Regions from separate parts of the Rothia sp. P6271 genome, predicted to be linked through region 1. Evidence: riboswitches for the same ligand, from Rfam matches in the RefSeq annotation. Region 1 holds a riboswitch; each other region holds the start of a gene.

Evidence for each region. A riboswitch is a leader RNA that binds a small molecule or an ion and turns the genes downstream of it on or off. The one in region 1 is predicted to bind thiamine pyrophosphate.
Region 2: another riboswitch for thiamine pyrophosphate. It lies ahead of thiO (glycine oxidase ThiO); the one in region 1 lies ahead of ACN08X_RS05085 (ECF transporter S component).
Region 3: another riboswitch for thiamine pyrophosphate. It lies ahead of ACN08X_RS02845 (bifunctional hydroxymethylpyrimidine kinase/phosphomethylpyrimidine kinase); the one in region 1 lies ahead of ACN08X_RS05085 (ECF transporter S component).

What each region holds. Positions count from the first base shown of each region.
Region 1 is NZ_JBLXXV010000005.1:2,292-11,837, forward strand. Features, by position in the region: gene ACN08X_RS05050 (hypothetical protein) at 1-604, opposite strand, end outside; gene ACN08X_RS05055 (hypothetical protein) at 1,345-1,581, opposite strand; tRNA gene ACN08X_RS05060 (tRNA-Gly) at 2,123-2,196, opposite strand; gene dcd (dCTP deaminase) at 2,311-2,898, shown strand; gene ACN08X_RS05070 (hypothetical protein) at 2,907-4,040, shown strand; gene ACN08X_RS05075 (MFS transporter) at 4,148-5,497, opposite strand; gene ACN08X_RS05080 (DUF4235 domain-containing protein) at 5,750-6,028, opposite strand; TPP riboswitch at 6,220-6,322, shown strand; gene ACN08X_RS05085 (ECF transporter S component) at 6,374-6,970, shown strand; gene ACN08X_RS05090 (ABC transporter ATP-binding protein) at 6,973-8,610, shown strand; gene ACN08X_RS05095 (energy-coupling factor transporter transmembrane component T family protein) at 8,610-9,413, shown strand; gene ACN08X_RS05100 (aminodeoxychorismate lyase) at 9,431-9,546, opposite strand, start outside.
Region 2 is NZ_JBLXXV010000002.1:127,016-136,561, forward strand. Features, by position in the region: gene thrS (threonine--tRNA ligase) at 1-1,723, shown strand, start outside; gene ACN08X_RS02950 (M3 family metallopeptidase) at 1,872-3,929, shown strand; gene ACN08X_RS02955 (HIT family protein) at 4,070-4,633, shown strand; gene thiE (thiamine phosphate synthase) at 4,640-5,344, opposite strand; TPP riboswitch at 5,389-5,526, shown strand; gene thiO (glycine oxidase ThiO) at 5,520-6,779, shown strand; gene thiS (sulfur carrier protein ThiS) at 6,811-7,053, shown strand; gene ACN08X_RS02975 (thiazole synthase) at 7,093-7,905, shown strand; gene ACN08X_RS02980 (ThiF family adenylyltransferase) at 7,805-9,118, shown strand; gene ACN08X_RS02985 (MurT ligase domain-containing protein) at 9,115-9,546, shown strand, end outside.
Region 3 is NZ_JBLXXV010000002.1:103,392-112,937, forward strand. Features, by position in the region: gene ACN08X_RS02825 (DUF4233 domain-containing protein) at 1-365, shown strand, start outside; gene ndk (nucleoside-diphosphate kinase) at 417-833, shown strand; gene ACN08X_RS02835 (vitamin K epoxide reductase family protein) at 926-1,570, opposite strand; gene ACN08X_RS02840 (Rne/Rng family ribonuclease) at 2,033-5,044, shown strand; TPP riboswitch at 5,216-5,310, shown strand; gene ACN08X_RS02845 (bifunctional hydroxymethylpyrimidine kinase/phosphomethylpyrimidine kinase) at 5,304-6,905, shown strand; gene rplU (50S ribosomal protein L21) at 7,142-7,453, shown strand; gene rpmA (50S ribosomal protein L27) at 7,505-7,762, shown strand; gene obgE (GTPase ObgE) at 7,934-9,487, shown strand.

The DNA of each region.
Region 1 (9,546 bases):
CCCAATTAAAACGATAGAATCTTACAATTTTCTCACCAGAAAATTGCAAATCTCGACCAAGTAATAGACCCATGCCTAGTGATTCGGGGTTGGTAAACCGTGCCGCATGTACTCGTAGCAAGAGGCAACCCAACATGATGCCAGTAACAAGAATAAGACCTGTTAAATGTGAAAAGCGGTCACTCATCTGTAAAACAATAGTCACTACCCACGACAGCGCAAGGGATAGACCAACAAGTATTCCAATCTTTTGATGGGTCTTGGTATCTTTCGGTCCCAAACGGTGCTTCCCAAGCCAACTAGCCATAATAGAAGTCGTGATTGTGGCTAATACAGTTAGTAGTCCGGCAAAAAGTGATTGCACTATTGTGAGGGCAAATAACTTGACACCCCACTGGCTCACATCAAAATAATATGTCACTAGCCCAAGAGCAACCGCAACGGCTGTCAGGTTGATGACGCGAACCAATAATGTGCTCATTTTTCGCTCAAAGGCTAGAAGCAGCATTAGCAGTATTACATAAATTGAGACTACCTCGAATAAAACTTTAGTTTGTAGATGTATCGCCTGTTTAATCGTGAATACCACGATAGGAAGAGCCACTAACAGAGACCCCGAACAAAACCCGTATCGGCTAGCTGGAGATAATAAGCTGAGGAAAAGATGATGACGACGCCTATTCTTTGCCTCAACGTTCAGCACAAACAGTACGCACCCCATACAGATTAGTAAGATCATTCCGTTTGCATCGGACGTTTGAAGGTCAAAAATTCGCTGAAGGGGAGGAGCGATAAATGAGCATACTAGACTCATAACGATATTTATCCACGAAAAATAAGCAAGCACACGAGAAATTGTGCGTGCATTACGGGTCTCAATCCCAAAAGATTCTAAACGGCTTTGGGTAGCATGCATTACTTTACGCGTCTCGAATAAAAGCGCTGCCCGAACGCCGATGAGAAGTGAGCCAGCCCATGACTTTAGCGAATACACTCGAACCGCCTATACATTCAGAACAACGCTCACACTGAAGATAAATACCATAAAAATACCGTCAAATACCCTGTATAAGGATATCCACCTACTATCTTAAAAAATTAATGACAGTACCAATAGTAGCTTTAACGCTTGTCTTGGCAATAGTGCTGACCACCAGGAGGAATAGAGAATATGAAACTCAGCTCCTCCAAATTGCTCGATAAAGTGTTTGGGCGCTAACCCCTAAAGGGATTAGCGCCCAAACAGTACTGACTTATTCAACCTCACGCCAAACCGCTTGCGGCAGTGTCACAAAGCAACAGAGTAAAGACCCCTGCACTACTGACGCATGCAGGCGAGTGTAATCAACGCTTGTTCTTATTCCGGTGCTGCATGAAAGCATTCCACCATAACAGCATGGCCAGGCCAACGTATCCTGCAGCAATTTCACCAGCAACGATGAGTAACTTCAGCCATGTTGCCTCGATACTCGTTAATTCATCCCAAGTGAAAAAGTATGCGACCAGAGCTAGCACTGGGATCCCAAACAGTGCCCAACGCCAGAACTGAGAATCCAAAAGACGTGGCTTCATCTTCTCCATATACCTTCCTCCTGACTAGGCGCAGCAAGAACCGGTAAATTGGTCGGGTGAAACAATAGCCGTGACCGCCACCTTAAACCTTGTAGTCATGAATTACTCCTTAGGTTTTGTGTAGTGCACCATTGCGCTACGAAAGAATATTAGCACTCAGCATGTGTCTTTCACCACATATGACATTATTGGTGTGAAATGCTCTACAACCCCAAAAGCTTGCGTTCGTCATATATGCTCCCACTCGCTTCGCCTTCACCTCTGATAGCGCGGTCGAATCCGCCGTAACATGCCCTGCCTTCCATCTCCGATAGGTTTGATGGGGTCAGAGGCTTGTGCCCAAACATGCGTGGGTATCCACCATATGGACTGTTTGACTCGCTGACTGAGGTGTACTTGTCTGGAAGGTGTTTTTCTTCGGTTGGGTTGTGCTGGGTCTTGCTTACACTCGACCCTGACCTTTCTCGATTGTTACTATCATCACCTAGAAGACCGCGATAACAAGCAAAAACACCCACTCGGATATTTTGTATCCAAATGGGTGTCTAGATGGAGCGGCTGACGGGAATCGAACCCGCGTATCAGGCTTGGGAAGCGTGCGCTCTACCATTGAGCTACAGCCGCATATAGCGTTGGTAAGACGGTCTGTCTTCATTTTTATTGCTATGTTGTGAATACTTTAGCGCGTTCTGGTACTAAATGAAAATTTCTGTACGTTTAATACGATATTTTTAGAGTGTGCTTATTTCAGACCGTGATATTCGCCAGGAGATTGCTGGCGGTCGTATAGTTTTAGAACCTTTTGATGAGTCGATGATTCAGCCGGCGTCGGTTGATGTTCGTTTGGATCGTTTTTTCCGTCTTTTTGATAATCATAAGTATCCGCATATTGATCCGTCGTCGGATCAGTCTGAGTTGACTCGTTTGGTTGAGGTCGCTCCGGGTGAGCCGTTTATTTTGCATCCGGGGGAGTTTGTTCTTGGTTCCACGTATGAGTCTGTCACCTTGCCTGCTGATGTAGCTGCCCGTTTGGAGGGTAAGTCGTCGTTGGGGCGTTTGGGTCTTTTGACGCATTCTACAGCTGGTTTTATTGATCCTGGTTTTTCGGGGCATGTGACGTTAGAGCTGTCAAATATGGCGACGTTGCCTATTATGTTGTGGCCTGGTTCTAAGGTTGGTCAGTTGTGCTTTTTCCGGTTGTCTTCAGAGGCTGAGCACCCTTATGGTGATGGCGCATACGGCAACCGTTATCAGGGTCAGCGTGGTCCGACGGCTTCGCGTAGCTATCTGAATTTTCATCGTACTAATATCGTTTCGGACGGTTAGGGTTTTTGATGCGCGCTATACGTTTATGCCCCGCGGGTACGAGCGTCGAATTATTTTTTGACGATTCTCTTGAAGAGTCATTGGTTGCGGACGTTCTGAGTTCGTGGGCGGCGATGGACCCGGTTCGTTGTGTGGGCGATTTAGAGCAGAGCACCGCGGATGGGAAAGTTTTTGTTTCTGCGGAGTTGAGTTGCCCTGAAAAATATCGGGGTGTTGAAGGCTTGCAGTTTTTGAGCGTTCAGCATGTTGATGCCGCTCAAGAGCGTTTGACGGTTGAGGTGACGTTGGCGATGCTTCGTACTTTAGCTGGTTCGGTGAGTCTTTTTCATGCGGCTGCCTTGGGTGATGAATCTTCTGGTCGTGCCATGATTTTGATTGGCCCGTCAGGGCGTGGTAAAACGACGGCGTCTCGTTTTTTGGGTCAGCATTTTGCGTATTTGTCGGATGAGACGGCTGTTGTGCAGGATGATTTATGTGTACGTCCGTATCCTAAGCCGTTGTCGGTGATTGTGGAGAAGGGTTCTCCTAAACATCAGATAGATCCGGGGTCTTTGGGTATTTCGGTAGTTGCGCCAGATAATTTTTCGTATCAGCTGTCTCGTATTGTGCTTTTGGGGCGTGTTGAGGAGCCAACTGTTCCGTATGTGGAGGATGTGAGTTGGGCTGAGGCGTTAGTGGAGATTGCTGGTCAGACTTCTGGTTTGTTGCTCACCGATGATGGTTTACCTCGTTTGCTGAATGCGATGAAGCGTTGTGGCGGTGTGCGCCGTGTGGTGTATTCTGAGATTTCTCAGACGTTGCCGGTGTTTAGGGAGTTATTGTCTTCACCGGCGGAGGAGTCTTCTGCGTCGTGGCAGATTGTTCATTCTGTTGAGCAGGAAGTACCGGCGGGCCTTGTGTCTCGTATGTCGGGTACGTCTGCTGTGTTTTTGGATGATGCTTCGTTAATTTATGGTGGTGGGCGGATGTCTGAGGTGTCGGAGTTCGCTGCTGATAGTTGGCTGTTGTTGGATGAGCCGTTGCCTGTGGATGTTTTTCGTCAGAGGATTGAACAGCAGTATGGGCCTATTCCTGATGATCAGTTCCCTGCTGTATTGCAGAATCTTGTGGATTCTCAGATGATTTATTATCAGAAACCATGATGTTTTAGTAGCTGTTGTATCGTATGGTGCAACACAAAAGCTAGGGTGGGTGCTTACACAACGATGTAAGCACCCACCCTATTCTTTGATAAGCGGTAAGTGGCGTATTATAGTTGCCCTTTTTCGAGGGTTTCTTGGTGTTCTTTGCGGTGTACTCGTGGTAGTGGCAGGGTCAGGAGCAGGCCTACTGCGAGAACCACCATGATGCCAAGAATACCCCAGATTTGTGCACCGAATGCCCAGACGAATAGTCCGAATAGTAGCGGTGCTAGGGGTGCTGCTGCGCGTCCTGTGGTGGAGTATAGTCCGAAGATTTCTCCTTCATGCCCGGGTGGGGTGATACGGGAGAGGTAGGTTCGTGACGCGGATTGTGCTGGCCCGACGAAAGCGCAGAGCCCTAATCCACAAATCCAGAAGACAATAGGGCTTTGGACAAATAGGAGCGGGGTTGCAGAGATGAGCAAGAAGACAAGGCTAGAGACGATAACTCGTTTGGGTCCGATGAGGTCATCAAATTTACCGCCGAGAAGTGCACCGATACCGGCAACAACGTTACCTGCAATAGCGAAAATGATGATTTCTGTGGTGCTAAACCCAAAAGTACCTGCGGCGACGATACCGCCGAAGGTGAAAATGCCGGTAAAGCCATCACGGAAGATTGCGGAGGCAAAGAGGAATGCGAGGGTTTTAGGTGAGTTTTTGTAGAGGGCTTTTAGTGTTGCCCAGAGCTTTTTGTAGGAGTCTATGAGCCCAACTTTGGGTGCTACTGGTTTTTTGGGGTGACGACGGTCGTGACGGTAGAGCGCAATAACAAGCGGCGTGCTAAGCACGATGGACCATACTGCTGAGAAGATGGCGACTGCACGAATATTCAAAGAGTTATCGGGTGAGATACCTAAGAAACCTGTGTCTGAGCTGAGCCCCACGAATGCGAAGAGGACGATTCCTAGGGCGATAATGCCGCCGAAGTAGCCTGCAGACCATCCGATACCACTAATTTTTCCAACCGTTGAGGGCGTTGATAGTTCTGGCAGTAGCGCGTTGTAGTTGACGATGGCGAACTCGTTCATGACGTTTGCTGCGCAGATGAGCGTTACACCGTAGAGAAGCCATTGTGGTTCGGGGAATGTGAAGAAGCAAAGTGCCATGAGCACGGCTGTGAGGAATGTGTTGACTGCTAACCATAGGGTGCGTTGACCTGATGCGTCTGCACGTTGTCCTGTGACGGGGGCAAGTAATGCGATGAGCAGTCCTGCAATGGCGAGGCCTGTGGAGAGCATTTCGGAGGCGTCTTTGGGATCGCCGAATGCTTTGCTGGTGAGATAGACGGTGAAGACGAATGTTGTCATGACCGCGTTGAAGGAGGCGCCACCGGCGTCCCATAATGCCCAGGCTGTGATGGTGCCTCGGGTCCCTAATGGCACAGATTCGTTCTGCTCTTTGGCGTGTTTGCTCATAAGGATAAGAGTATCTATTGAGCGTGGGTAATGGTGTGAAATACCCGCAGAAACAAAGATAAAGTGAAGAAATTTGTGTACTTTTTACCAGAACTATGCGCACCGTCTAAGGTTCACTTCTAGTGGGCTTATCTTCAAAGGATTTGTTAATGCTGATGAGCGGTAAGTTCATGGGGTTTAAAGAAGTGTAGACGGCAACAAAATGACTGTTGCCGTCTACACGAGGATGAGGTTTTCTAAGAGATGTTGTTCTTAGACTTCGTTTTGTCCGATGGGGTCATTTTTGCGTTTTGCTTTGACCTCGTTTGTTTTGCGAGTAATGCTGACTTTGATGACGGTACCAACAAGACCTGTTAACAGTGACCATAGAATGATGTCTCGCCAACGCTCATCATCGTCGGGGTTGCTTGCGGGTGGTTCATTTCCGGTTACTTTTTTCCATGTTGCAGAGAGCGCTTTGTTTGCCACGGTGATGCCAGCAAGAGAAGCTGCGGTTCCTACAAGATTAATGGGGTTCATGTTTTTCTCCATCGTTGATGAGTATCCTTAGCAATCCTATAACAGGAGAAGCCCAACAGCGTATTACTACTCACGAATAATTCTCTAAGAAAGCGTGGAAACTGCAGATATTGTCATAACTTCTCTGGAGGGTGGAATTGAACGTGGTGAACAAACTATACTGAACAAGGCTTTGACAATAAAGCCGTATAAACATATACGTATAGAAGCGACAGGGGAGCACCGTAGGGTGCTGAGAGTGCGAAAGCAGACCCTCGAACCTGATCCGGTTAGTACCGGCGTTTAGGAAGTCGAGTTCTCTCAAACGTTCACGTAGTGTAACGTTCCCCTTCCTGTATTCGGGAAGGAAAATTTACGATGGCTAAGAAATCTTCTTTAGCGTGGCGAGTTAACGATATCGTTATCGCCTCTGTCCTGTCCGTAGCATGCGGACTCATTTTCTGGTTCTGGTCTGTTGCGATTTACCCGCTGGCAAAAACGATTTTTGCAACGGTACCAGAATATATGCCTCTTATTGGCGGTGGCTGGCTGATTGCTGGTGTGCTGGGCGGAATTGTTATCCGTAAACCTGGTGCAGCACTATATTGTGAACTTCTTGGCGCCATTATTGAGGGTATCCTTGGCACACATTTTGGTATGTCCGTTATTATCTCAGGCTTAATCCAAGGTCTTGGTGCAGAACTAATTTTTGCGGTATTCCTTTACCGCCAGTGGAATATTATGGTCGCAGCTCTTGCCGGCGCAGTATCTGGTTTCGGTATGGGCGTCTCAGAAATTATCATCTACTACGCAAATGAGCTTTCTTTTGCAAAGATGCTGGTTTACACGGCATGCGGAACGATTTCTGGGGCATTGCTTGCTGGGGTTCTTTCGTGGTTCTTAATGAAAGCACTAGCACAAACGGGTGTCTTGTCGTCCTTGGCTTCTGGACGGTCGAAACGAGCACGCGCCTAACCGTGGATACAACATCTTCCATAACGCCACCGCCTGCTGACTCTCAGCCGGTGCGTGGCGTTCGTATTAGTGTACGTGAGTTTGGTTGGCATTACGCAGGACGAGAAAAACCTACTCTAGAATCTGTACATCTGACCATTGAACCTGGACAAAAAGTGCTTCTTTTGGGTTCTTCTGGCGCAGGCAAATCAACCCTTCTACACGCCATGGGCGGGCTATTACACGACGATGATGGTCAATCTCAACAGGGCACTATCACCATTGATGATATACCTGCTGAAGATGCTCACGGTGCAGTAGGACTCATGCAACAGGACCCAGAGTCATCTATTGTGCTATCTCGTATAGGAGATGATGTTGCTTTCGGTCCCGAAAATTTAGGTGTGCCGCATGAACAAATATGGGAACGTGTTAAACGTGCTTTAGCAGATGTTGGCTTAGAGAAGTTTGACTTATCACATCCGACGAGTGCCCTATCTGGCGGACAAAAACAACGACTAGGGTTGGCTGGCATCCTTGCGATGCATCCTGGTGGTATTTTCTTAGATGAACCAACAGCAAATCTTGATCCTGCTGGTGTTGAAGATGTTCGTGATGCCGTAATACGCGCACAAAAACATACGGGAGCAACCCTTGTCGTTATTGAACACCGTGTTGGTGTGTGGGCTGAGCATATGGACAGAATTATTGTTCTTGGTGCAGGAGGACGTGTTACTCATGATGGTTCACCTACTGAGGTTCTTGCAGAAGCGAGGGAAGAGCTTATTTCTGCGGGGGTATGGGTTCCTGACTACACGCCAGAGGTTCTTCCTTCAACGCAACAGACTGGGGCAGAGCTAATTTGTGCTCGTAATGTGGCAGTAACTCGTCATTATCCTTCTGCACGAGAGCGACGTAAACGACGAAAGGCCCTTAAGAATTGTTCTGAACCGTATATTTTTGATGCGCCTATTGTTTCTTCAGGGATTAATGCTTCTATCCGAGCTGGTGAACATACAAGTGTCCTTGGCTGTAATGGTGCCGGAAAATCTACTTTTGCTCTGACCTTAGCTGGGTTACTCTACCCTGTTTCTGGGGAGATTGTAGCAACGTCAGCATTTTTAGAAGACGCTGCTCCTTCACCGTCACGGCAGTATAAGGAGCCTTCACCTGATATGACACAGTGGCGTTCTCGTGATATTGCTTCGCGTATTGGTCTAGTCTTTCAAGAACCTGAGCAACAGTTTTTAACTGCTACGGTACGTGAAGAACTTGAATTTGGGCCACGACAACTTGCGCGGCTTCGTCAAGAACCTGTCGACGAACAAGCTCTTAAACACCGTATTGACGCGTTATCTGAACGTTTACGTTTGCGTCATCTTGAAGGAGCAAACCCGTTCACCCTTTCTGGGGGTGAGAAACGCCGTCTTTCTGTAGCAACCGCATTGGCAACAGCACCTCAGGTCCTCATTCTTGACGAACCTACTTTTGGTCAAGACGCTCATACATGGAAGGAATTGGTGCTTTTGATTCAAGAACTCTTGGAACAGGGCACAGCAGTCGTTTCAGTAACTCACGATGATGATTTTGTGCGTGCTTTAGGAGGAATACAGCTAAGGCTTATCGCGGAATCAGACTATCACGGGGAAGAAGAACGTTGATGAGTTTTGATATTTTTGCGTCTACCGCAGAAAAAGAAGGGATTCTTGGAAGCGTTAATGCAGGGGTTAAAGTTGCGCTCACTTTGCTTCTGACAATTATCCTTATTCTGCTCAAAGATTGGGTGAGCATCACCATCATCTTTTGTATCGAGTTAGTGGGTTTATGGGCCCTGGGGTTGAACCCTGTGCGTCTTTTGGGTCAGCTTTGGCCTGTATTATTTGGTGTTCTACTATCGGGCTGGTCGACTGCTCTTTTGGTGGAGAAGACAGGGACGATGCTTTTTGACATGGGATTTTTGTCGATGAGCACTGGTTCTCTTGTGACAGGTATTGTTCTGACTATTCGTGGCTTGGCAATGGTTCTTCCTGGGATGATGCTCATGCTAACAACCGACCCAACGGACGTTGCTGATTCTTTGGCGCAGAGCGCAAAATTGCCGGTTCGTTTTGTGCTCGGAGCATTGGTTGCTTTACGTCTTGTCGGGTTGTTGTTGAGCGAATGGAATACACTAGGGCAGGCTCGACGCGCTCGCGGTCTTGGATCAGAAGATACGTTGTGGCAACGTGTTAAAACGTTTTGTGGTCAGAGCTTCGCCTTGTTAGTTCAGGCTATTCGTCGTGGTACACGCTTATCTATAACGATGGAGGCCCGCGGTTTTGGGTCTGCTTCAACTCGCACTTGGGCTCGTATACCGCAGTACGGTCTCGTAGACGTATGGTTTACGGTGGGTGTTGTACTGACGGTTTTGGCAGGTGTTTTAGGTGCTTTAGGATCCGGTACCTTAACTTTTATCTGGCAGTAGTTTTAAGGTTGCGTGTTTTACCCTTCTGCAAGGAATGCTAAGAATTCTTCAGTGGTCTGTTGGGACGTTGCTAATGCTGTTCCGTTGAGGTGTGTTACAGGAGCGATAAGCCGTACGGAAGAGGCTAACCAGA
Region 2 (9,546 bases), on a different contig from region 1:
CTTTGACGTTGAAGACCCCTTCACCCCTGAAGACCTCAAAAAAATTGAGAAATTGATGATCAAAATCATCAAATCAGGACAAAAATTTGTACGCCGCGTTGTGACCCAAGAACAAGCAACGCAAGAAATGGCGCAAGAACCCTACAAGCTCGAATTGCTGAGCCTCAGCCAAGGTCCCGGTTCTGGGGCTGACGCAGCAGAAGGCGCCTCCGTAGAAGTCGGCGCCGGCGATATCACCATCTACGACAACGTTCACCCCAAAACTGGGGAAACCGTATGGCGTGACCTCTGCCGTGGCCCGCACCTACCCAACACAAAACTTATCGGAAACGGGTACGCCCTCATGCGTGCAGGTGGAGCCTACTGGCGCGGTTCTGAAAAAAACCCCATGCTCCAACGCATTTACGGAACTGCATGGCCTAGCAAAGAAGAGCTTGTAGCCTACAAAGAACGTATCGCAGAAGCTGAACGACGCGACCACCGACGACTAGGAGAAGAACTAGACCTCTTCTCCTTCCCTAAAAACATCGGCCCCGGTCTACCCGTCATCCACCCCAAAGGTGGCATTATCAAACGTGAGATGGAAGACTACGTACGCACACGCCACATCCAAGAAGGCTTCCAATACGTCAGCACCCCTCATATCTCCAAAGAAGACCTGTTCTACACCTCTGGGCACCTGCCATACTACTCAGACGGTATGTTCCCCTCCATGGAACTCGATAACGGAAACTACCGTCTCAAGGCCATGAACTGCCCCATGCACAATGAGATTTTCCGATCACGAGGACGCTCCTACCGAGAGCTACCATTACGACTATTCGAATTTGGAACCGTCTACCGTGACGAAAAATCAGGTGTACTACAAGGACTCACCCGAGTTCGTATGATTACCCAAGACGACTCACACAGCTACGTCACTAAAGAACAAGCACCCGATGAGATTCGTCATCTGCTCAAATTTATGCTCAGCCTGCTAGAAGATTTCGGTATGACAGACTTCTACCTCGAATTGTCTACCCGAGACACAGAAGGCGATAAAAAAGACAAATTTATCGGCACCGACGAACAATGGGAACAAGCAACAGCAGTCCTTGAACAAGTCGCCTCCGAAACCGGTCTAGAACTTGTACCAGATCCAGGTGGAGCAGCATTCTACGGACCTAAAATCTCCGTACAAGCGAAAGACGCCATCGGCCGTACCTGGCAGATGTCTACTGTTCAATATGACTTCAACCAGCCACAACGATTCGGGTTAGAATACCAAGCCTCAGACGGAACACGTCAAGAACCTGTCATGATTCACTCTGCAAAGTTTGGATCTTTTGAACGTTTCCTTGGCGTACTCACCGAACACTATGCAGGTGCATTCCCCGCATGGCTATCGCCCGTACAAGTTATTGCTGTGCCAGTGGCAGAAGCCTTTAACGATTACATGGCAGATATTGCTACCAAGCTTCGAGCTGAAGGGGTTCGCGTAGAAGTCGACTACGGAACAGATCGATTCCCCAAGAAGATCCGTACCGCCTCCAAAGAGAAAGTACCCTTTATTCTCATTGCTGGTGGAGAAGACGCAGAAAATGGGGCAGTGTCGTTCCGCTACCGTGATGGCTCCCAAGAAAATGGTGTGCCCGTAGCAGAAGCTATCCAACGCATTGTTGAACACATCAAGAACCGTGTGAACGAAGACCCTCGCGCAACAACTGAAACACCGGCAGAATAGAAGAAAAACCTATACAGCCAAGACATCTCATGTGTTGAAACTGTCGCTCTTGTAAAGAATCCTTCCGACAAGGAAAAACTTTACAATAGCGACAGTTTGCTTTAACACAGCAGACAGGAGGAAAAAACCACCGCTAAAATAGAGAACTATGACACATAAACTATTGCAAGCATCATCAGATATCGGGGGATACCCACAACTAGCCTCCACCACCAGCTATGACATACACCAAGCGTTAGAAGAAGCCGTACAGGCTCAAAAACTTGCGTGGAACAACATCTGTGCAAATAGCGAAACCCCAACCTTTGCAAATACTATTGAACCGTTAGAAGACAGCTACCGAGAATTCTCACGAGCAACAGGCATCTACTACACGTACCTGTCCTCTATGGGAACACCAGAAATACTAGAACTCAGCGAATACTGGGAACCCAAACTCGCCGAACACACAACCGCCATGGCGAATAACGAGCCTCTTGCTACTCGCATCGCCAACGTCGAAGAGCAAAACCTCACCTCGGCACAACAACGAGTGCTCAAGCTCTGGAAAGAAACATTCACCGACGCAGGAGCATACCTCAGCAAAGATGCACAACAACAGCTCGCAGCACTCGACGCCGAACTAGCAAAACTGAGTGCAGAATTCTCTAAAGCACTGCTGACCGGAGCGCAACAAGCAGCACTTCTCATTCACGACGAAGAAGAACTTGCAGGACTCGACGAAAGCACCCGAGAACGTCTTGCCCTCAACGCCGCAAAGAACGGACACGAAGGAGCGTTCCTTCTACCTCAAGATCTCTTTGCAGCACCGGCACTTCTTGAATCACTAGAGAACCCCGCGACCCGCGAAAAATATTATGCAAACTCCATCAACCGTGGACGAGCACACACTCGCGATGCCGGTAGCGCAGATACACCACAAACCATCCAAACTGGCGCAAAAATGTCATACCTGCGAGCGCAACGAGCAGCACTCTTCGGAGCAAAGAACCACGCAGAACTGACCATTCGCCGAGCTGTGGCACAAAAATCTGATGAAGCATTAGCGATGCTTGAAAAAATGTTGCCACAAGCATTAGCAAACTTCCGTAAAGAACTAGAAACCATGGCAGAAGTTGCGGGAGTGCCTGTTGAAGACATCCATGCTGCTGACGTACCTTACTACCTCAAACGTGTGGCAGAAGAAAAATATCGTGTCGATATACAAGCTCTACGACCCTACTTTGAGCTTAACTCTGTAGTAGAACGAGGCGTCTTCTACGCCGCCGAAACTCTTTACGGAATCAGCTTCACCGAACACCCCGAACTATCGAGTTATTACCCTGATATGCGGGTGTGGGACGTCAAAGACGAGAACGGCACTCTTATCGGTATTTTTGCTCTTGACCCGTATGCTCGCGCCACCAAACAAGGTGGAGCATGGATGAACGACCTCGTACCACGTGATGAACGCATCCAACAAGTGCCAGTAGTGCTCAACACCCTCAACATTGCAGAACCTGCTGAAGGTACGCCGGCATTATTAACCCTTGATAATGTACGGACACTTTTCCACGAATTTGGCCACGCACTACATTCCTTGTTAAGTACCGCTAAGTATCCTTCTGTTGCTGGTACGAACGTTCCCCGTGACTTTGTTGAATATCCCTCACAAGTTAATGAGATGTGGATGTTCCACCCAGCAGTAGTAGGGAACTACGCACGCCATATTGATACAGGAGAAACACTCCCACAAGAACATATTGATGCGCTACGCGCTAGCGAACAGTGGGGAGAAGGATTTGCCACCAGCGAATATCTAGGAGCCGCCCTCCTCGATATGGCATGGCACACCCGCAGCATTGAAGACGGGCTCATCGACAGTTGTGAAGATGCTAAAGCCTTTGAAGATGAAGTGCTCAAACGTTATGGCTTCGACCAATACCCAGTATCTCCGCGCTACCTTACCGGAATGTTCAAACACATCTTTGGTGGAGGATACGCCGCCGGATACTATGCTTACATCTACTCCGAGATGATGGACGCAGAAACTGTTGATTGGTTTGAAGAATCCGGGGGAGCAACCCGCCACAACGGTGAAACCTTCAAAAACGCTATTCTCGCAACAGGAAATAGCCAAGACCCGGCAGAGTCCTTCCGACAGTTACGAGGACGAGACCCACGAATTGAACCATTATTACGTCGACGTGGACTACTTGAAGAATAGTTAGAACCTATTCTGCTAGGAGTATCACACTCGTATAATCTGTGTGGATGCTACCGGAAAAGACTTATCCGGTAGCATCCACAAGAATCTTTTAGCAACATTCACATAGAGCGTATGAGCCTACAGGTACACTAAAGACCATGGAGTACACCACCGATAGCTTTGAACTGCCACAAGTCCCAGATGCTTTCCAACGGCTTTGGACACCTCACCGTAAGGCATACGTCAGCGGAGGGCAAAAAGACTACCAAGAACAGACGTGCCCCTTTTGTAGTGCTCCCGAACGCTCCGACGAAGAATCTCTGATTGTTCATCGAGGTAAATACGCATACGCCATCTTAAACCTCTACCCATATAACCCAGGGCACCTGCTGATTCTGCCCTACCGGCATATCCCATATTACGATGACGCAACCGTCGAAGAACTAACCGAAATAGGGATTCTCACCCAACAAGCGATGCGTGTGCTACGTCAAGTCAGCAAAACAGACGGATTCAACATTGGGATGAACCAAGGCAAAATTGGGGGAGCCGGAATAGCCGATCACCTACACCAGCATATCCTCCCACGATGGTCCGGCGACACCAATTTCTTACCGATTATCGCCCACACAAAAACCATGTCACAGACACTAGGACAGATACACACTCTCGTAAAACAAGGGTGGGAAGAATACCTTTCAACGACAGCCAAAACTCTTTAGAGAAGGCTAAACAACTTCTAACGCACCCTTCAGCTGTTTTGCTGCGCTACGAACATCAGCAGCTTCGGTTAAAGCACGCACCACAACAATACGTGAGGCACCTGCCTGACAAACCTCTGACACCGTATCCACGTTAACGCCACCAATAGCAAACCACGGTTTCTGACCGGCAAACTGAGCAACCTGCTCAAGATACTCCACGCCTGTTGCTGCACGCCCCGGCTTCGTCGGCGTCGGCCACACCGGCCCACACGCAAAATAATCAATATTTTTATCGACAGCAGCCTCCTGCCCCTGAGACACCCCATGTGTTGAAGCACCTACAAGAACATCGGCACCTAACAACCTGCGCGCCTGCACCGCAGAAAGATCGTCTTGACCTCGATGAAAAATATCAGCACCCATAAGAGCAGCAACATCAGCACGGTCATTGACCGCAAAAAGCTTATCGTGACGACGTGCCACCTTTTTGAGAACCTCTAAAGCTGCTAGCTCCTGTTGCACAGAAATCTTCTTATCACGCAGCTGAATAATATCGACACCGCCACTATAGGCTTCATCCAGAAAAGACTCTAAATCTCCACGAGATAAACGCGCATCCGTACACAAGTACAAGCGTGCTTTTTGAAGCTTTTCAAGGCGCTCGCGACGAAGCGTTGAAGAAGAATCCACGAAAGAAGTGGCGAAAGGCTGTTGTTCATAAACGGACATAGTTTTGAGGTCTCCTTGTATCAAAAAGATTGAGGCTTATACTTAGAGTGACCTACGGGAGCGTCAGATATATCGCACCATATCACAGTAGATATATCTTCACGACGCTGAGAGGGCTAAGAGAGCCGACCGTCTTACTTGATGCGGGTTATGCCGCCGGAAGGAAGTGTTCGTCATGGGTGCGACGTTGTTTAACCCGCACGATGAAGATTCAACTATTCATCAATATATACCCGAACTATCCAAAGAACCACCCTCAACAGTAGATATTGCAGTCATCGGTGCAGGAATTATCGGATTATCGACCGCGTACCGTCTCCAAAAAATAGGGTATAGCGTTGCTATCTTAGACCCACAACCCGCTTCAGAAGCAACACGAGCAGCCGCCGGAATGCTTGCCCCAGCATCTGAAACACAATTTCGCCAAGAACCATTAGTTCAACTGATGAAACGGGCAGCGCAACTATACCCATCATTTGCACAACATATTCAAGAAGAATCCGGTATTCATGTCGGTAGACAAGAAACAAAAACCCTCGTATGCGCCTACGATCATGCTGATAAAAATGCTCTAGAAGACCTCCAACAATATCAACAAGAGCTAGGTTTAGAAACCCAAAAAATATCCATCCGAAAAGCTCGTTCTCAAGAACCAAGCCTCTCATCGCGTCTTGCAGGAGTCGTGGAAATAGCCGGCGACCACCAGATTAACCCGCGCTGGTACTGCCAAGGGCTCATACACCTCTTACACGAACAGCTCTACCCTGTGAGAGCCCAAAAAATTCTTCTCGACGCAGACCAAACACACGCCCGCAGCATCTACTGGGAATACCAAAACCCCACGACAGGGCAACAGCACACCGGAGAACTCCACGCAACATATATCATCGTCGCTAACGGCCTCGGAACCTTAGAACTTCAAGGCATACCGGCGCTCAAAGAACTCCCTTTACGGCCCGTCTACGGTGATGTGCTTCGTCTCCGCGTACCTGAAAACCAGCGCCCCTTCATCACCTCAACAATTCGCGGTATCGTCCGTTCCCAACCTGTTTACATCGTTCCCCGTGAAGACAACACCGTCGTTATCGGTGCAACATCACGTGAAGACCATATGCCCGGTATCAACGCTGGCGGAATATACCAACTACTACGTGATGCAAGAGAACTTATCCCCGCCATCACAGAACTCGAACTCTACGAAATAATCTCACGAGCACGCCCCGGAACACCCGACGACCTGCCCCTCATCGGCACAATCGAACACCACGGTAAAGCACTCAAAAACCTCATCCTCTCAAACGGCTACTTCCGTCACGGAATACTGCTTTCAACACGAGCAGCAGAACTCGTAGAACACCTCATCACCGAAACCCTCACCGAAGACGACAGAAAAGACCTCTACGCTTGCCGTCCACAACGCTTCACGCCAACCTAACAAAACCCTAAACCAACAGAGGAAAACCCCAATGAACATCACCCTCACAATTAACGGTGCAGAACACACCTATACGACACCACAAACCATCAAAAAACTCGTCGAAGACACCATCAACACCGCCCTCAACGACCAAGGAAACGCCCAAGACGGAACACCCCTTGGCATCGCCGTAGCACTCAACGACACCGTACTACCACGCAACCAATGGGCACACACCACCGCAAACCACCATGACAGGCTAGAAATCATCACCGCCGTACAAGGCGGATAACACCACCAGCACAAACAACAAACTCGAGATAAAAAGAACATGACACCAACAAACATTCCACCACTGAACATCGACGGAGTAGACCTCAACTCACGACTCATCATGGGCACCGGAGGAATCACCTCACTACAACACCTCGAAGAAGCACTCCTCAGCTCAGGAACAGAACTGACCACCGTCGCCATGCGACGATACAACCCCAGCGGAAAAGAATCTCTCTACTCCATTCTGAAACGCAACAACATCAAAATTCTGCCGAACACCGCAGGCTGCTACACCGCAAAAGACGCACTACTAACCGCAGAACTTGCCCGAGAAGCACTCCAAACACACTGGATTAAGTTAGAAGTCATCGCAGACGAAACAACACTCCTACCCGACACCTACGAACTCATCGAAGCCACCGAAACACTCGCCGAACGAGGCTTTACCGTATTCGCCTACACCAACGACGACCCCATCACCGCACGACACCTACAAAATGCAGGCGCCAGCGCCGTCATGCCCCTCGGCGCACCCATCGGCACAGGACTAGGAATACTCAACCCACACAACATCCAACTCATCACCAGCGAACTAGACGTTCCCGTCATCATCGACGCCGGCATCGGAACAGCCAGCCAAGCAACACAAGCAATGGAACTAGGCTGCGATGCTGTCCTCCTCGCCTCAGCCGTCACCCGAGCCCAAAACCCCGTAGCAATGGCAGAAGCCATGAAATACGCAGTACACGCCGGATACCACGCCTACCATGCTGGACGCATCCCCACCCGAACCCACGCGCAGGCCTCATCACCAACCGAAGGACGAATCCTCACCGGAGCACCCACCCAAGAAGACCTCACCACCTAACCTCAACGAAGAAAGCACCCCAACCATGCCACTGGCACCACTGACCACACCAAAAAAACAACTCAGCACACAAGAACAACTCCGCTACGGGCGACACTTCACCCTGCCCGGTATCGGAGAAGAAGGACAACGACGACTCGCCAACGCAAAAGTCCTCAGCATCGGAGCCGGAGGACTCGGCTCACCCCTACTGCTCTACCTCAGCGCAGCAGGAGTCGGAACCCTCGGCATCATCGACCACGACACCGTCGAATACAGCAACCTCCAACGCCAAATCATCCACAACAACAACACCATCAACACGCCCAAAACACACTCCGCACAACAACGCATCCACGAACTCAACCCACACACCAACGTCCACACCTACCACGAAAAACTCAACGCAGACAACGCCGAATACATCATCAAAAACTACGACCTCATCATCGACGGATCCGACAACTTTGCCACCAAATACCTCACCAACGACATCTGCGAACACCTCAACAAACCACTCATTTGGGGGAGTATCTCCCAATACACCGCACAAATCTCACTCTTCTGGGCACACCCCAAACACCTCAACACCACCCAACACACCCAAGGAACCACCCTCCGAGACCTCTACCCACAAATACCAGCAGCAGACTCCATCCCTACCTGCGCACAATCAGGAGTACTCGGATCCCTCTGCGGAACCATCGGCTCCATCATGGCCACCGAAGCCATCAAACTCATTACCGGAGTACCCGAACCACTCCTAGGAAAACTCTGGATGTACAACAGCCGAACACACACCACCAAAACCCTCAACATCACACCCGACCCACACCGCACACCCACACCACTGACCGAAACACTCCAACAAATACAACAATCAACACCACAACCCCTCAACGTCCCCGAAATCACACTCCACGAAATCAACCAACACCCCGAACACTACACACTCATCGACGTACGCGAACACCACGAACGTAACAACGGACACTACCAAGACCACGCACACATCCCACACCAAGAACTCCTCACCCTCATCAACAACACTCCAAACCCCCTAGAAAACATCAACAACACCCTCACCAAACACCTCAAAAACAACACCACACCAGTGTTCTACTGCGCCAGCGGAAAACGCTCAGCACTCATCGTCCACACCCTCAAAAAACAACAACCACACATAACAGCCCTATCCCTTACCGGAGGATTCAACCAAACACCTATAAAATAAAAAACATGTCTAGACCCATAACACGACTCATCGGCCAAGGCGTACGCTACGCCACCAAACTCCGCGGAGGCGGATCCGCATTCCCCGGACTCGTCATGGAAAAACTACACCCCAACTTCGTCCCCGAAGAACTCGCAAAACTACCTCACGGCGTAGTCGTCGTCTCTGGAACCAACGGAAAAACCACCACCACAAAAATGGTGGTCCAACTACTCCAAGCCCAAGGGCTCAAAGTCTTCACCAACAAAACAGGATCAAACTTCGTTCGAGGAGTTGCCGCCTCACTCCTCGCAGAAATGAGCCTCACCGGAAAACTCGACGCAGACATCGCCGTCCTCGAACTCGACGAAGCCCACGCCGTACACTTCGTCAAAAAAGTCAAACCACACTACGCACTACTACTCAACGTCCTACGCGACCAACTCGAC
Region 3 (9,546 bases), on a different contig from region 1:
TTTCTTCTACGGTGCTAACACTGGAAGCTTTTGTGGCGTTCTTTGCGACGTTGGCGATTTTTGGACTAAATTTTAATAGCCCTCTCATCTATAAAATCATAATCTGGGTGCTAGGTCTTGCTTTGATTGGCGCATTTTTAGCTGCGCCAGCGTTTTTATGTAAACCGTGGGGCTATACCTTTGGTTGGGCTTTGCAAGGTTTGTTGATTCTTGCTGGTGTGGCTTTGCCGTCTTTGATATTTATCGGGTTGTGCTTTACGGCTGCGTATTGGTATGCGGTACGTACGGGGGAGCGTCTTGACCGTGAGAATAAAGAGCGTGAACGTGAACAGCTTGAATGGGAGAAGCAGCAGAAAAACCTGTAACCCCTGTTACACTAGGTTGCAAGATGTTGCTTCACAAGGAAGGTTCTGTTCATGAGCGAACGTACTCTGATTCTGATTAAACCTGACGGTGTTAAACGTCAACTGGTCGGTGAGATTCTTCATCGTATTGAGCGAAAAGGATACACTCTAGCTCAGATGAAAATGCTCATGCCTACTGAAAGTCTTTTGGCACAGCACTATAGTGAACACCTTGAAAAACCGTTTTATCCGGCGCTTCTAGAGTTTATGCTCTCTGGGCCTGTGGTAGCAGCTGTTTTTGAAGGTGATGAGGTTGTAGAAGCTATCCGAACTATCATGGGACCGTCTAACCCCGTGAGTGCCCCTGCCGGAACGATTCGTGGAGATTATGGGCGGGCGTGGAGTACCTCTGTGCAACAGAATTTAATTCATGGTTCTGACTCTGTGGCATCTGCTGAGCGTGAGATTGCTATCTGGTTTAATTCCTAAGCCAGTATCGTGCTAATAACCTTAGAGCGGGTGGGGACAACCAAAATTTTGGTTGTCCCCACCCGCTCTTGTATATCGGTATTGGTAACGTTTTAGAACATTCCAAGAATAATGTCGGAGAATCGGATAAAAATGATTCCGAAGATGAGAACAAAAACTAAAATGATAGCAAACCAAGACCATCCAGCGACGCTCTCACGCAAATGAGAAGGAGCTGGTATAACCCCCGCAATAACGTTTCGTGCAGTAACTCTACCTGTCATGATTATTTGGGCAACCCACACAAACATACAGAAAAGACACAGAGCATTGATTTTGAACGTGGTGTTATACCAGAGCCAAAAGACGAAGAACGTTGCTAATAAATGCCCGATATTCATGGCTAACCAGTACCAGCGATGAAAACGGGCACCTGCCAAAATAGCGGTGCTAATAGTAAGAACAATGGCATAACCGACTAACCCAATAAATGGATTAGGAAACCCAAAAGCCTCAGCATAGGGTGTGCGCATGACCGTGCCGCAATTGAGTAGCGCGTTAACATCGCAGGAAGAAACATGTGAAGCGTCGATATAAATTTGTAGACGTTCGAAAACAAGCATGCATGAAGATATAAAAGCAGCTGCACCGGCAATCAGCATCAAAAAGGCAAGTCTACGGTCAAAATTTGCCTGTTCTGTGGCGTTCATTGTTAAAGAGCCGTTATCGATCATGTTTTCTTCTGAGGTATAGGTCATGGGAGTCTCCACATGGGGGTACAAAACGTTAACTATCCTACTGTGTGAATCTAGATATTGGCTTTTCTTTTCTCGAAAGAATGCTTTAAGGGCACTTATTTTAGGAAGTATATGAGAGAATGAGCAGTGGTAGTCTTCTGCCCGCATACAGAAGTAGCTATCCAGTAGGTGGTACCGACACTGCGTTAATCAGTTTTAGACATAACGCTTAAAAGTTCAGTGCACAACGCACAGACTCGGGGAAACTACTGGCTCAGCTCATAGCGTGAAAACCTGTAATATGCCTTCAGACGTGTTCTAAGGTGAAGATATGACACGCTAGACCTTGTATCACATAACGAATAATAGCGTTGCTATAACGTTTGAAATGAGCTGAGTAAGAATAAGCTTTTGTGAGATTTTCTCACCTGAAGCGTAAGAACTAAATGCGGTTAGTTCCTTATGCAGGAGAATGTACATACTATGAGTGAAAACATCAAAAATGATGTTGAGGTGAATGAAACCGAAGCGGACTCATCATCACAAACCGTGTCAGAGGATAACTCGTTAACACTGGATTTAGAAGAAACTCCAGTAGCAGAAGAAACCTCTGAAACTGAAACGCAAACTCCCAAGACTGAGGAAGAACACACCTCAGAACTTGAGAATTCTGAAGCAGAAGATTCTTCTGAAACAGAAGCTGAGCCAGAAGAAAAATCTCAACCTAAAACACAAAAAGAAATTCTCGCAGAAGAACTCAAAAACCTTACTGCTGCAGCTTCAACCTCAAATCTGCTGTTCTTCTCACCAAATCTTGAAGAAATTGCGGAAAAGACGCGTGCAGAACGTGAAGCTCGCCGTGAAGCGCTTGAAGCAGAACGCCGTCAACGTCGACTCGCAGAAATTAATCTTGACGACGACGAAGTTACTTCGCGGCGGCGGCGTCGTCGCCGCCGTGGAGAGCAAGATATCGAAATTGAAGGTGGTACTGAAGGCGATCCTGAAAACACCGTCACCAAGGTACGCACTCCACGCCTATCAGACTCACACACCACCAACCGTGTCACCGGAGTCCGTGGCTCTACTCGCCTTGAAGCTAAGAAGATTCGTCGCCGTGAATCACGCCATTCAGGACGTCGTCAACGCGGTATCACCGAAGCAGAATTCCTCGCGCGCCGTGAATCTGTTGAACGCCAGATGATTGTCCGCCAAAAAGATGACCGAATCCAAATTGGTGTTCTCGAAGACGGTGTACTAGCAGAGCATTTTGTCTCAAAAACTCAACAAGATTCTCTCATCGGTAACGTCTACCTTGGTAAGGTTCAGAATGTTCTTCCTTCCATGGAAGCAGCCTTCATCGACATCGGACGTGGACGAAATGCAGTACTCTACGCCGGCGAAGTTAACTGGGATGTCTCCGGATTAGAAGGCACTCCACGAAAAATCGAAAATGCCCTCAAATCAGGTGATTCCGTACTTGTACAGGTCACCAAAGACCCTGTAGGCCATAAGGGCGCTCGTTTGACGAGCCAGGTATCGTTACCAGGACGTTTCTTGGTATATGTTCCTGGCGGTTCTATGACCGGCATTTCCCGTAAACTGCCCGATACCGAACGCGCTCGTCTTAAGAAAATTCTCAAGGATAAACTCCCCGAAGGTGCCGGCGTTATCGTGCGCACTGCTGCTGAAGGAGCTTCTGAAGATGAGCTCACACACGATATTAATCGTCTGCGTGCTCAATGGGAAGATATCAAGAACCTTGCTGAAGCGCCCAAAACCTTGGCTCCTGAGATGTTGTATCAAGAGCCAGATTTGACCATTAAGACCGTTCGTGATGTCTTCAACGAAGATTTTAGTGCCATGGTTGTTCAAGGAGACTCTGCGTGGGACTCTATTGAAGCTTACTTAACTTATATGGCACCGGATCTCGTAGACCGTCTACAACGCTGGGATAACGAAGAAGACGTTTTTGAGCACTACCGTATTGAAGAACAACTTCATAAAGCTCTCGATCGTAAAGTTTTCTTGCCTTCTGGCGGTTCTTTGGTCATCGATCGGACCGAAGCGATGACGGTTGTTGACGTTAACACCGGAAAGTTCATCGGCTCTGGCGGAAACCTCGAAGAAACCGTTACGAAAAATAACCTTGAAGCAGCTGAAGAGATTGTTCGTCAGCTACGTTTGCGTGATATCGGCGGAATCATCGTCATTGACTTCATCGACATGGTTCTAGAATCAAATCGCGAATTGGTTTTGCGTCGTCTGGTAGAGTGCCTTGGCCGTGACCGCACCAAACACCAAGTTGCTGAAGTGACATCTTTGGGTCTGGTACAGATGACACGTAAACGTATGGGAACTGGGCTACTTGAAGTGTTCTCAGAAGCTTGCGAGCACTGCTCTGGACGCGGACTACTTGTTCATGACCAACCTCTTAAAGGACGCTCCGGCGGCGCATCAGACTATATTCATCGTTATGAACGTACCGATCGTGAAGATCGTCGCCGTGCTCGTCATCAGAAGTCTGCGCGTATCCGCGAATCTCATGTTGAGACTCCTGCAGAAGAGTCCAACCTTGAACAGGAACATCGTGAAGAGTCTCGTCGCGCCGCAGTTGCTTCTATTGCTGCTGCAACACATGAAAATGACTCTTCTGAAGAATCCTTCGAACCTAAGAATCATCGTAAACGGAAACGTCGTAAAGCCTCACGCCGTGATGAGGATACGAAGAATACCGAACCGTTAGAGGACTCATCAGAGTTGGTGCTGACTATCGGTGGGGAAGTCGTTGAACTTCCTCATGCGCATGATCATGTAGAAGAACAGGAGTCTTCACCGGAAGATTCCTCCTTCACCTTGGAGTCTTTGGAACAAATCTTTGACTCTAAAGAGGGGCAACAGCCTAATTCCACTGATATCAATGAGTCTGACAATGATGAAGACGTTTCTTCCCGTTTTACTCAAAACTCAGAGCGTTTAGCTGCCATTCAGGCGGGGGAGGCGCGAGCTCGTGCGGCACAAAAAGCTGGACGAGACGTGCAACGTAAAGAAGAGCAAGACTCTGCTCAGAAAGACGATGCTCCGGTGAAGCGTCGTCGTTCTCGTCGTGCTTCTGCACCGGTATCTTCTGCTGGAGCATCGGTGGCAGTGAGCGTATCTACGGGGGCTAAAGCACAAGAGGTTCAGGAGCCTCGAGTCACTGGTGTTGCCCAACCTGGTCGCCAACAGTCTGTTGAGGAAGGAACTGCTCAAGAGGGCAAAGTTTCTGAACAATCTGCTGAGAATATGCCAGCACCTCGCAAGAAGCGTCGTTCTCGTCGTGTGGTAAGTGCTGGTGTAGGTTCTGCGGTTATGCGTCAAGAACTCTCAGAAGGGCATGCAGCTAAAAGTGTTGTTGCTTCTGTCACCGAAGTTTCAACGACTTCATCGCACGAAGAGCATACGGTAATGCTTGGTGTTGGTGTTTCAGCTGACCAGATTAAGCGTGAGGGACAATAATCCTATCGTTTTAAAACGCTAAAGAGGTGGTGTGCTTCAGATGGAGCGCACCACCTTTGTTTTATCTGCTTGTAAAGAAGAGTCATAATCGTTGTCTTCGCTGAAAACTCTAGCTGGTAGAAGCTATTTTTTCTAGGCTAGGTTTAAGCACTTTTACTATAGGTGCGTGAATATCAGGACACGGGGTGCTCTCTGTTGAGAGCTGAGAAAAACCCGCAGAACCTGCTCTTGTTAGTACAAGCGAAGGGATGTCGATTTTATGGGCGACACTTTAACATCACATAGTCTTTCTACCCAAAAACGTGAGTATCCACGGGTGCTTACCATTGCCGGTTCTGATTCTGGCGGTGGGGCGGGTATCCAAGCCGATTTAAAATCTATTGCAGCCCATGGCGGGTATGGTATGAGCGCTATTACTGCGTTGACTGCTCAAAATACTCGTGGTGTGCAACAGGCCTTTTTCCCTCCTGCACAGTTTCTATCCGAACAGTTAGAAGCAATTAGCGCTGATATTGATATCGATGCTGTCAAGATTGGCATGTTGGGAACTTCTGAGGTTATTACTGCGGTTCGTTCATGGTTACAGAAATATCGTCCTCCTATTGTGGTATTAGATCCTGTCATGGTAGCTACAAGTGGAGATTCTCTAGCAGAAGAAGAATCCGTATCAGAGCTTTCTTCATTATTTTCTTATGCTGATGTCATCACTCCTAATGCACATGAGATGGCTGTCCTTTTAGGTGAAGACGCTACGGAGCAATGGGAAGTGCTATGTTCTCAGGGGCAGCGCCTAGCTGATCGTCATGAGGTTGCAGTTCTTGTTAAAGGTGGCCATTGTTCAGGGGAGTGGACTTCTGATGCGCTGATGATGCCAGGTCATAGTGAACCAGTATGGGTTGGATCCTCTGAACGTGTGCAGGTTCGCACGACACACGGTACTGGTTGTTCTTTCTCTGCTGCTTTGGCTACCGAGCTTGCGCGTACAGGATGTTGGCAAACGGCCTTGGAACGCGTCAAGCGGTGGATTACTGGGGCTATTAAAAATGGCGAAAAACTTGATGTTGGTGGCGGCAACGGGCCGATTGACCATTTTTATCATGTTCATTCTGTAATCTCTGAACAAAGTGCGCGACTAAGCGACCTTGATAGGTACCTTCTGCATGCACAGGAGGTCGATATGGTTCGGTTGCGTGAGAGCTTTTCTGAATATGTATGGGAGTTAAGTACCTCTATCAGAGAACAGGTTAACAGCTGTCCTTTTGTTGAAGGTCTTGGTAATGGGTCTTTATCTCAGGACGCTTTTATTTATTATTTAGACCAAGATGGTTTATATCTTAAGGAATATTCTCGGGCGTTAGGTCAGGTTGGTATCGCTGCGTCAGATACTGAATCACGGATGTTCTTTGCTCATGGGGCGGTGGAGGCTGTTGAAGTTGAATCTGAATTGCATCGTCGCTGGGTGAGCCGTTTTAGTGATTCTGCGTATGTTACGGGTATCCCAAGTGCGACGACAGAGGCTTATACCGATTTTCTTCTAGCGCGTACTGGTGAAAGTTATGGTGTTGGTGCGGCTGCTGTTCTACCGTGCTATTGGTTATACGCTGAGATTGGGAAAAACTTATATACTGCTTATCAGGAGTATGAGGGAAAGCACCCCTACGGGGAATGGCTTGAAGCGTACTCTTCGGAGGAGTTTCAGACATCAGCTCAGCAGGCTGTGAAGTTCGTCAACAAAATAGCTAGAATAGTGCCAGATTACGAGCTTATCTGCATGAAAAACGCGTTTTTGAGGGCTTGTTGGCTAGAGCTACGTTTCTTTGAAGAACCAATTTCGGCGTGTCACTTGCCCTTGCGGGGGTAGTTGTCGTAGTCTTGTCTTTCGGTGCTTCTTAAGTTCGTTTTACACGTTCGAACCTGAGGGAGATACCACTGGTAGGAAACTACTAGATATGCTCGATGAGCGCGAATCCTTAGAAAGCTCAAGATTCAACGAGAAATCTTCTCAGAGTCTTGTTGCACTACATGTTTTGGTACCAGGATCTGCGCTCTTTCGAAAAATTGTTCAATATAAAGACGTCGAGAGAAGTGAGTTCCCAAGTGGCATACGCGATTGTCCGCGCTGGCGGCCGCCAGGAAAAGGTTTCCGTAGGAGACCTCGTTACCCTTGACCGCGTCGCTGGCGAGCCCGGTAGCACCATTGAGCTACCTGTACTGCTGCTGGTAGATGGGGACAAGGTCACTGCAGATGCAAAGACCCTGGCTTCCGCCAAGGTAACTGCTGAAAAGATTGAAGACCTCCGCGGTCCTAAAATCGTTATTCAGAAGTACAAGAATAAGACCGGTTATAAGAAGCGTCAGGGCTTCCGCGCAGAACTTACTACCGTTAAAATCACTGCGATTAACGCGTAAGTTCCCAACGTCCCGGATTTTCACATAATCTTTTACCTAAGGTAGGCACAGATGGCACATAAGAAGGGCGCAAGCTCCACCCGCAACGGCCGTGACTCTAACCCCCAGTACCTCGGTGTTAAGCGCTATGGCGGTCAGACCGTCAACGCAGGCGAGATTATCGTCCGCCAGCGCGGCACCCATTTCCACCCCGGCAACAATGTTGGCCGTGGCGGAGATGATACTCTGTTTGCTTTGGCAGCAGGTCAGGTTGAGTTCGGTACCCGTAAGGGCCGTAAAGTTGTCAACATTCTCGAAGTAGCTGAGTAATCTTAGCTATTACAGAATGAATAGAAGAGGGCATGCACACCTTGTGTTTGCCCTCTTTTGCATATAGTAAGCTGTTAACCTTCAGAGGTATAGCGTTAAATATCAAGACACTATTGTCAATAGGCGAAATATACGAGAAATAGTGTCTCAACGAAACAAGGAGAATTTTTCGTGGCAGAATTTGTTGACCGCGTTGTACTACATGTATCTGGTGGCCATGGTGGCAACGGTTGCGTATCTGTTCGTCGCGAGAAGTTCAAACCACTGGGTGGGCCTAACGGCGGTAACGGCGGTAACGGCGGAGACGTTATTCTCACCGTTGACGGGCAGTCCACTACTTTATTGGAATATCACCATACTCCACACCAGCGTGCCCCTCATGGAGATATTGGACGAGGCGATATGCACCATGGGTTTAACGGGGAAAATCTCGTACTATCAGTACCTGAAGGAACCGTCGTCAAAGATAAAGATGGCAACGTTCTTGCGGACTTATTGCACGTTGGCGATGAATTTATTGCTGCCCGCGGGGGACAAGGCGGACTAGGGAACGCTGCCTTAGCGTCAGCAAAGCGTAAAGCACCAGGATTTGCTTTATTGGGTATCCCCGGTGAAGAACGCGATATCGTTCTCGAACTCAAATCAATTGCAGATATTGCCCTTGTCGGTTTTCCATCAGCGGGTAAATCTTCGCTGATTGCAGCTATCTCTGCTGCTCGCCCTAAAATTGCTGATTACCCTTTTACCACCCTTATTCCTAACCTCGGTGTAGTACAAGCTGGTGACGTTCGCTATACGGTAGCGGACGTTCCTGGCCTCATTGAAGGTGCTTCAGATGGTAAAGGGTTAGGACATCGTTTCCTGCGCCATGTTGAACGTTCTTCTGCTCTTGTTCACGTCATCGACTGCGCCACTTTAGAGCCGGGCCGTGACCCTATCTCTGACTTTGACATTATTTGCGGTGAACTTGAAAACTACGAAGTTGATCCGACCGCTGGTGTGACAGTTCCTTTGCACGAACGCCCTCAAATCGTTGTGTTGAATAAAATTGATGTGCCTGAAGCTCGTGAATTGGCTGATTTTGTTCGTCCTGAATTTGAAGAGCGCGGCTACGAAGTATTTGAGATTTCTACTGCCTCGCATGAGGGGCTACGTCAACTGACTTTTGCGATGGCAAAAATTGTTCAAGAAGATAGAGACCAAAGAGCTGCAGAAAAAGAACAAGCTGGTGAAGATATCGCGGTGATTCGTCCTAAAGGATTCCGCCATCGTAAACAGCAAGAATTCATAATTCGTCGCGAAGAACGAAACCTTGAGCCATTGTTCCGTGTGATTGGTAAGAAACCTGAAAAATGGATTTTACAGACAGACTTTAATAATGATGAAGCTGTCGGCTACCTTGCTGATCGTTTTGCTCGTCTGGGTATTGAGGAAGAACTCTTCAAACAGGGTGCTCGCGCTGGAGATGCTGTTGTGATTGGAGAATCAAACGATTCTGTTATCTTTGACTGGGAACCTACGATGGTTGGCGGTGCAGAACTTCTGACCTCTCCTCGTGGAACCGATGTGCGTCTTGAAGAAATTGTTCGTCCGACCCGTGCTGAGAAACGAGCTGAGTACAAAGAACGTATGGACGCTAAGGCTGCTGCTCGTGCAGAGCTTGAGGCTGAAAGAGCAGCGGGGGTTTGGACAGAATCTGTTGATGCTAAGAAAAAAAATAGCTAATTTTCTGGGCTTTCTTTGTCGTATAAGAGTGTCTTCGCAGAGCGCATAATTGCTAAGAT